Regions from separate parts of the Streptomyces sp. NPDC017943 genome, predicted to be linked through region 3. Evidence: riboswitches for the same ligand, from Rfam matches in the RefSeq annotation. Region 3 holds a riboswitch; each other region holds the start of a gene.
The links. A riboswitch is a leader RNA that binds a small molecule or an ion and turns the genes downstream of it on or off. The one in region 3 is predicted to bind thiamine pyrophosphate.
Positions count from the first base shown of each region.

Region 1: linked by a shared signal. The riboswitch ahead of ACH4C6_RS00440 (thiamine ABC transporter substrate binding subunit) and the one ahead of thiO (glycine oxidase ThiO) in region 3 are both predicted to bind thiamine pyrophosphate.
Region 2: linked by a shared signal. The riboswitch ahead of thiC (phosphomethylpyrimidine synthase ThiC) and the one ahead of thiO (glycine oxidase ThiO) in region 3 are both predicted to bind thiamine pyrophosphate.

Region 1 is NZ_JBIRHH010000001.1:115,110-117,367, forward strand. It holds gene ACH4C6_RS00435 (ABC transporter permease) at 1-244, opposite strand, end outside; gene ACH4C6_RS00440 (thiamine ABC transporter substrate binding subunit) at 220-1,305, opposite strand; TPP riboswitch at 1,382-1,486, opposite strand; gene rlmN (23S rRNA (adenine(2503)-C(2))-methyltransferase RlmN) at 1,511-2,258, opposite strand, start outside.
Region 2 is NZ_JBIRHH010000004.1:572,834-575,091, reverse strand. It holds gene thiC (phosphomethylpyrimidine synthase ThiC) at 1-1,348, opposite strand, end outside; TPP riboswitch at 1,341-1,530, opposite strand; gene ACH4C6_RS16200 (YibE/F family protein) at 1,765-2,258, shown strand, end outside.
Region 3 is NZ_JBIRHH010000009.1:6,177-8,434, reverse strand. It holds gene thiO (glycine oxidase ThiO) at 1-901, opposite strand, end outside; TPP riboswitch at 899-1,010, opposite strand; gene ACH4C6_RS26820 (hypothetical protein) at 1,063-1,413, shown strand; gene ACH4C6_RS26815 (NAD(P)/FAD-dependent oxidoreductase) at 1,446-2,258, shown strand, end outside.

The sequences.
Region 1 (2,258 bases), on a different contig from region 3:
GCGCGGTGGAGACGAGCGCCTGCCAGGTGGTGAACCACAGCACGTGCCGCACGTCGGACTGCCCGAGCACCTCCCCGATCCGCGCCGGGTGCCAGGCCCCGCCGGTCTTCAGACCGCGCGCGACGATCGCGGCGACGGGGTAGGCGAAGAAGACCGCGAAGAACGCGACGGGCACGGCCAGCAGACCGAACCGTGCCGCCGCGCCCCGCCTGCGGGCGGCTACTTCAGTACGAGCGAGGTCCACGACTTGACCCACTGGTCACGGTGGTCGGCGATCTTCGCCGGGTCCATGGTCTGCGGGTCCTTCGCCTGCGGCCCGTACTTCTCGAACTCCGGCGGCACCTGGGCGTCCTCGCGCACCGGGTGGACGAACATGTTGAGCGGCATGTCCTCCTGGAACCGCTTGCCGACGAGGAAGTCGAGGAACGCCTTGCCGCCCTCGGCGTTCCGCGCGTTGCCGAGCAGGCCCGCGTACTCGACCTGCCGGAAGCAGGTGCCCTCGGCGACGCCGGTCGGGGCGGTGTCCGGCTTCGGGTCGGCGAAGACGACCTCGGCGGGCGGGGAGGAGGCGTAGGAGACGACGAGCGGCCGGTCGCCCTTGGCCTTCCGGCCGCCGGCCGAGCCGGAGAACTCCTCGTTGTAGGCCTGCTCCCAGCCGTCGACGACCTTCACGCCGTTGGCCTTGAGCTTCTTCCAGTAGCCCTCCCAGCCCCGGTCGCCGTACTTCGCGGCGGTGCCGAGCAGGAAGCCGAGGCCGGGCGAGGACGACGAGGCGTTCTCGGTGACCAGCAGGTCCTTGTACCGGGGGTCGGCCAGGTCGTCGAGGGTCCGCGGCGGCCGGAGGTCGTGCTCGGCGAAGTACTTCTTGTCGTAGTTGACGCAGACGTCGCCGGTGTCGACGGGGGTGACCCGGTGCTCGTCCCGGTCGACGCGGTACTCGGGAGCGATGCGGTCCGAGCCCTTCGGTTCGTACGGCTGGAACAGGCCGTTGTCGAGGGCGCGGGAGAGCAGGGTGTTGTCGACGCCGAAGAAGACGTCGCCCTGCGGGTTGTCCTTGGTGAGGATGGCCTTGTTGACGGCCTGCCCGGCGTCGCCGTCCTTCAGGACCCTGACCCGGTAGCCGGACTGCTTCTCGAAGGCCGCGAGGACGTCCTTGGAGGCGGCCCACGAGTCGTGGCTGACGAGCGTGACGGTCCTGGAGTCGCCCGACCCCTGACCCCCGTCCGAGGACCCGCACGCCACGAGCGTGCCGGCCAGGCCGAGCCCGACGACCGCGGCCGTCAGGCGCTTCGCGTTGATGCTCACTTCATTCCTCCTGGAGTGACCAGGAGAAGACGCGGCCCTGCCCGGGACTTCCGTGGTCCCGGGCAGGGCGCAACAGCTCGAGTGGTGACCGATCTCCCTACCCAGAATGACCTGGGCCAGGTTCGGAGGGTCTGCGGCCGTGCCGCACTCTCAGCGCTGTGGCGCTCCCCTGTCGGAATATGCAGATGTGGATACGGCGATCAGACTACCGTTCGGTGGCCGCGAGCTGACCACACGCCCCGTCGATCTCCTGACCCCGGGTGTCCCGGATCGTCACCGGCACACCGTGGGCGGCGATGGCCTCCACGAACGCCTTCTCGTCCTCGGGCCGGGAGGCGGTCCACTTGGAGCCCGGCGTGGGGTTCAGCGGGATCAGGTTGACGTGCACCGGCTTGCCCCGAAGGAGCCGGCCGAGCCGGTCACCACGCCAGGCCTGGTCGTTGATGTCCCGGATCAGCGCGTACTCGATGGACAGCCGCCGCCCGGACCTGGCGCTGTACTCGAACCCGGCGTCCAGCACCTCGCGCACCTTCCACCGGGTGTTGACCGGCACCAGCGTGTCGCGCAGCTCGTCGTCCGGGGCGTGCAGGGAGATCGCCAGCCGGCACTTGAAGCCCTCGTCGGCGAAGCGGTGGATGGCCGGGACGAGGCCGACGGTGGAGACGGTGATGCCGCGCTGCGACAGCCCGAGCCCGTCCGGCTCGGGGTCGGTGAGGCGGCGGATGGCGCCGACGACCCGGTTGTAGTTCGCGAGCGGCTCGCCCATGCCCATGAACACGATGTTGCTGAGCCGGGCGGGACCGCCGGGGACCTCCCCGTCCCGCAGGGCGCGCATGCCGTCGACGATCTGGTGCACGATCTCGGCGGTGGACAGGTTCCGGTCGAGACCGGCCTGCCCGGTCGCGCAGAACGGGCAGTTCATCCCGCACCCGGCCTGGGAGCTGATGCACATG
Region 2 (2,258 bases), on a different contig from region 3:
ACCAGGCGATCATCGCGGCGCCGATACCGGAGGTGATGTGGTCGTACGCCGGCGCGACGTCGGTGGTCAGCGGGCCGAGCGTATAGAACGGGGCTTCATCGCAGATCTCCTGCTGAAGGTCGATGTTCTCCTTGATCTTGTGCATCGGGACATGCCCCGGACCCTCGATCATGGTCTGTACGTGGAAACGCTTCGCGATCCGGTTGAGTTCCCCGAGCGTCCTCAACTCCGCGAACTGCGCCTCGTCGTTGGCGTCCGCGATGGAACCGGGCCTGAGACCGTCACCGAGCGAGTACGTGACGTCGTACGCCGCGAGGATCTCGCAGAGTTCCTCGAAGTTCTCGTACAGGAACGACTCCCTGTGATGCGCGAGGCACCAGGCCGCCATGATCGAGCCGCCGCGGGAGACGATGCCGGTCTTCCGGTTCGCGGTGAGCGGCACGTAGGCGAGACGCACGCCCGCGTGGACGGTCATGTAGTCCACGCCCTGCTCGGCCTGTTCGATGACCGTGTCCTTGTAGATCTCCCACGTCAGCTCCTCGGCGCGGCCGTCGACCTTCTCCAGGGCCTGGTAGAGCGGCACGGTGCCGATGGGGACGGGGGAGTTGCGCAGCACCCACTCGCGCGTGGTGTGGATGTTGCGGCCGGTGGACAGGTCCATCACCGTGTCGGCACCCCAGCGGGTCGCCCAGGTCATCTTCTCGACCTCCTCCTCGATGGAGGACGTCACCGCGGAGTTGCCGATGTTGGCGTTGACCTTCACCAGGAACCTCTTGCCGATGATCATCGGCTCGATCTCCGGGTGGTTGACGTTGGCCGGAAGAACGGCGCGGCCCGCCGCGATCTCGTCCCGCACCACCTCGGGTGCCACGTTCTCCCGGACAGCCACGTACTCCATCTCCGGGGTGATCTCGCCCCGTTGTGCGTAGGCGAGCTGCGTGACCGCCTTGCCGTCCCGGCTGCGGCGCGGCTGGCGCGGGCGCCCGGGGAAGACGGCGTCGAGGTTGCGGAGGCCGCCGCGGGGCGAGGTGTGCTTGATGCCGTCGTCCTCGGGACGGACGGGGCGGCCCGCGTACTCCTCGGTGTCGCCGCGGGCGACGATCCAGTTCTCGCGCAGGGGGGCCAGACCCCTGCGCACGTCGGTCTCGACGAGTGGATCGGTGTACGGGCCGGACGTGTCGTACAGCGTCACCGACCGCCCATTGGTGAGGTGCACCTGCCGGACAGGCACGCGCAGGTCGGGGCGGCTGCCCTCGAGGTACGCCTTGTGCCAGCCGATGGACTTCCCGGCCTCCTCGGACTGTGCGTCCTGAACGGAGGCAGGCGTGCGTGCGTCCTTGTTGGTCATGAGACCTACTCCCTACGCCGGCATTACCCGGTAACAGGTTCGGCGGTCGACGCAGCGGCTTCCGTCCTCCGACGTTCCGTGGGAACCATCACCCGACTTCGGTGATGTTTCATGTGAAACATCGCTGGGACGAAGGTCAGCGCCCTCTCAGCCCGGTGCTCCGAGCTCCCGCGTGTACAAAAGGTGACTCCACGCTAGCGGCAATCTTGGCGCGGTGACCAGAGGGCCCCCCTCGTTCTTGCGATGATCGGTGGGTGACCACCACGCATCGCTCCCCCTACCCACCGCCCGAGCCGCCCCGCGGACCCGGCGCCGGCAACGGCAACGGCAACGGCAACGGCCGGGGAGACGACCACGACTTCGCCGCCGGTTCCGGCCATGGGCCGGGCACGGGGCGGGGACGCGGTCCTGCGGCGGTGCCGCCGCCGGGGCCACTCCAGGGTGACTGGCCGGGGCACGGACCGTCGGGTGGCTTCGGGCAGGGCCCGGGAGCTGAGCGGGGGTCAGGTACGGGACCGGGTTACGAGCAGGGCGCGGGTTTCCGCCCCGGCGACGGAAACGGTCCTGGAGCAGGCCACGGCGGCGGACACGGCCATGGTGCCGACCACGACGGCGTCGACGGCGGCGGGCACGGCGGACCCGGACACGGGCACGGCGGACCCGGACACGGGGGCGGCCACGGAAGCGGCCAGGGAGGCGGCCACGGCTCCGATCCTTCTCCGGGGGGCGGGCACGGGCACTCGCACAGCCACGGCCCGGCCGCTCCCGTCTCGCAGCATCTACGCAAGGTCATCGCCGCTGTCCTGATCCCGTTCGCGGCGGCCGTACTCATCGGCCTGGCAGTGCTGTGGCCGGGCGGTGCGCCGGGCCACGAGCGCACGGGCGTCGGGTTCGACCGGCAGACGCAGCA
Region 3 (2,258 bases):
CGTGGGCGTCGCGCAGCAGCTCGTAGACGCCGCCCGCGGTGACGGTGGTGTCCCAGCCCAGCTCCTCGCTGGTCGCCCCGATCACCAGCTCGCCGCTCTCGCGTGGCACCAGGTAGACGTGGCTGCCGCGCACGACCGCGCGCACGGTGCGGCTCAGGAACGGCCCGTGCCGCGCCGGCATGGTCAGCCGCACCACCTGGCCCTTCACGGGCCGCACCGGGGGCAGCACCTCGTCCGGGACGCCCGCGAGCCGGCCGCTGAGACTGCCCGCGGCCAGCACCACCTGCCCCGCGCCCAGCACGGTCCCGTCGTCGGTGACCACACCCGCGGCCCGGTCCCGCGCCACGGTGAGCCGCTCGGCCCACGCCCGGTGCAGGACCACCCCGGCCCGCTCACAGGCGGTGACCAGGGCCGCGGCGAGGCGCCGGGGGTCGATCTGGTGGTCGCCGTCGACCCGCAGCCCGCCGCGCACCCCCGGCGCGAGCATCGGCTCCAGCCGGCGGCACTCCCGCCCCGACAGCCACTGCGAGTCCAGCCCCGACTGCTGCTGGAGGGCGTGCAGCTCCCGCAGGTGCGCGCGGTCGTCGGCGTCGAGGGCCACGGCCAGGGTGCCGCTGCGGCGGTAGCCGAGGTCGTGCCCGGTCAGCTCGGTCAGCTCGGCCGCGAACTCCGGGTAGCGGCGGGCCGAGGCGAGGTTCAGCCCCAGCAGGGTCTGCTCGCCGTAGTGCAGTTCCGTGACGGCGGCCAGCATCCCGGCGGCGACCTGGGCGGCCCCGCCGCCGGGCTCGGGATCCACCACGGCCGTGGCGAACCCGCGCTGCGCGGCCCGCCAGGCCGTGACCAGGCCGATGATCCCGCCCCCGACGACGAGGACGTCTGATGTGGTGGACGTGCGCGACATGGGCGTCCAGCCCCTCCCTTCGCCGGCATGACCCGGATCAGGTTCGTACGGTCGGAGGCCGCCAGCCTCCCTCTCAGCCCGGTGCGCCCGGGCTCCCGCGAGTGCTCTACGTTGGCCACCCTAGCCCGACCCCGCACACCGCAGTAAGGGAGCCTTCCCCCATGGCCCGATCCCTCGACGGTCTCGTCCTCGCCCCGGTCGCCGACCAGGCACCCGGTCAGGTGGGGACCCGCACCCGGTTCCGCTACCACGAGCGGGACGGCGAGATCTGGGCCGACTACGCGGGCGGGGACGTCGTACGCGGGCATCTCGTGGGTATCCGGGAAGGTGACAGGCTCGACTTCCGCTACGTCCAGCTCAGGCGGGACGGCACCACCGCCTCGGGGCACTGCGTCTCGACGGTCGTGGAGCTGCCCGACGGCCGGGTGCGGCTGGAGGAGACCTGGGAGTGGGAGTCCGGGCCGGGCAGCGGCACCAGCGTTGTGGAGCAGCTCACGGCGCAGGAGCACTGACTGACGGAACGTCAGGTGTCTATGGTGATCAGGTGAGCGAGCAGACGCAGGAACCAGGCCCGTCCGCGCCGCGGCGCGTGGTCGTGGCGGGCGCGGGCATGGCCGGGGTGCAGACCGCGGTCGCCCTGCGCGAACAGGGCTTCACCGGCACCGTGAGCCTCATCGGTGCCGAGCCCCACCAGCCCTACGACCGCCCGCCGTTGTCCAAGGCCGTCCTGCTCGGCAAGGCCGAGGGCTCCGCCTTCGACGTGGACTTCGAGGCCCTGGGCATCGAACTGCGCCTCGGCTGCGAGGTGCTGGGCCTGCGCCCCGGCGATCACGAGCTGGACACCGAGGCCGGGCCCGTGCCGTACGACGTCCTGGTGGTCGCGACCGGCGCCGAGCCGGTCCGGCTGCCCGGCGCGCAGGGCGTGCCCGGCGTGCACCTGCTGCGCACCCTGGACGACGCCGAGCGGCTGCGGCCGGTGCTGGCCGCCCGGCACGAGATCGTGGTCGTGGGCGCGGGCTGGATCGGCGCGGAGTTCGCCACGGCCGCGCGCGAGGCGGGCTGCTCGGTGACCGTCGTGGAGGCCGCCGGCCGTCCCCTCGCCGACGCCCTGCCCGCCGAGGTCGCCGCGCCGATGGCCCGCTGGTACGCCGACGCGGGCGCCGTCCTGCGCACCCACGCGCGCGTGGCGCGGGTCGAGCCCGGCGCGGTGGTCCTGGACGACGGCTCACGGCTGCCCGCGGAGGCGGTCGTCGTCGGGATCGGCGCCCGCCCCGCCACGGCCTGGCTGGCCGGGTCCGGCGTCGAGCTCGGCGCGCACGGCGAGATCGTCGCCGACGCGCACCTGCGCACCCGCGTG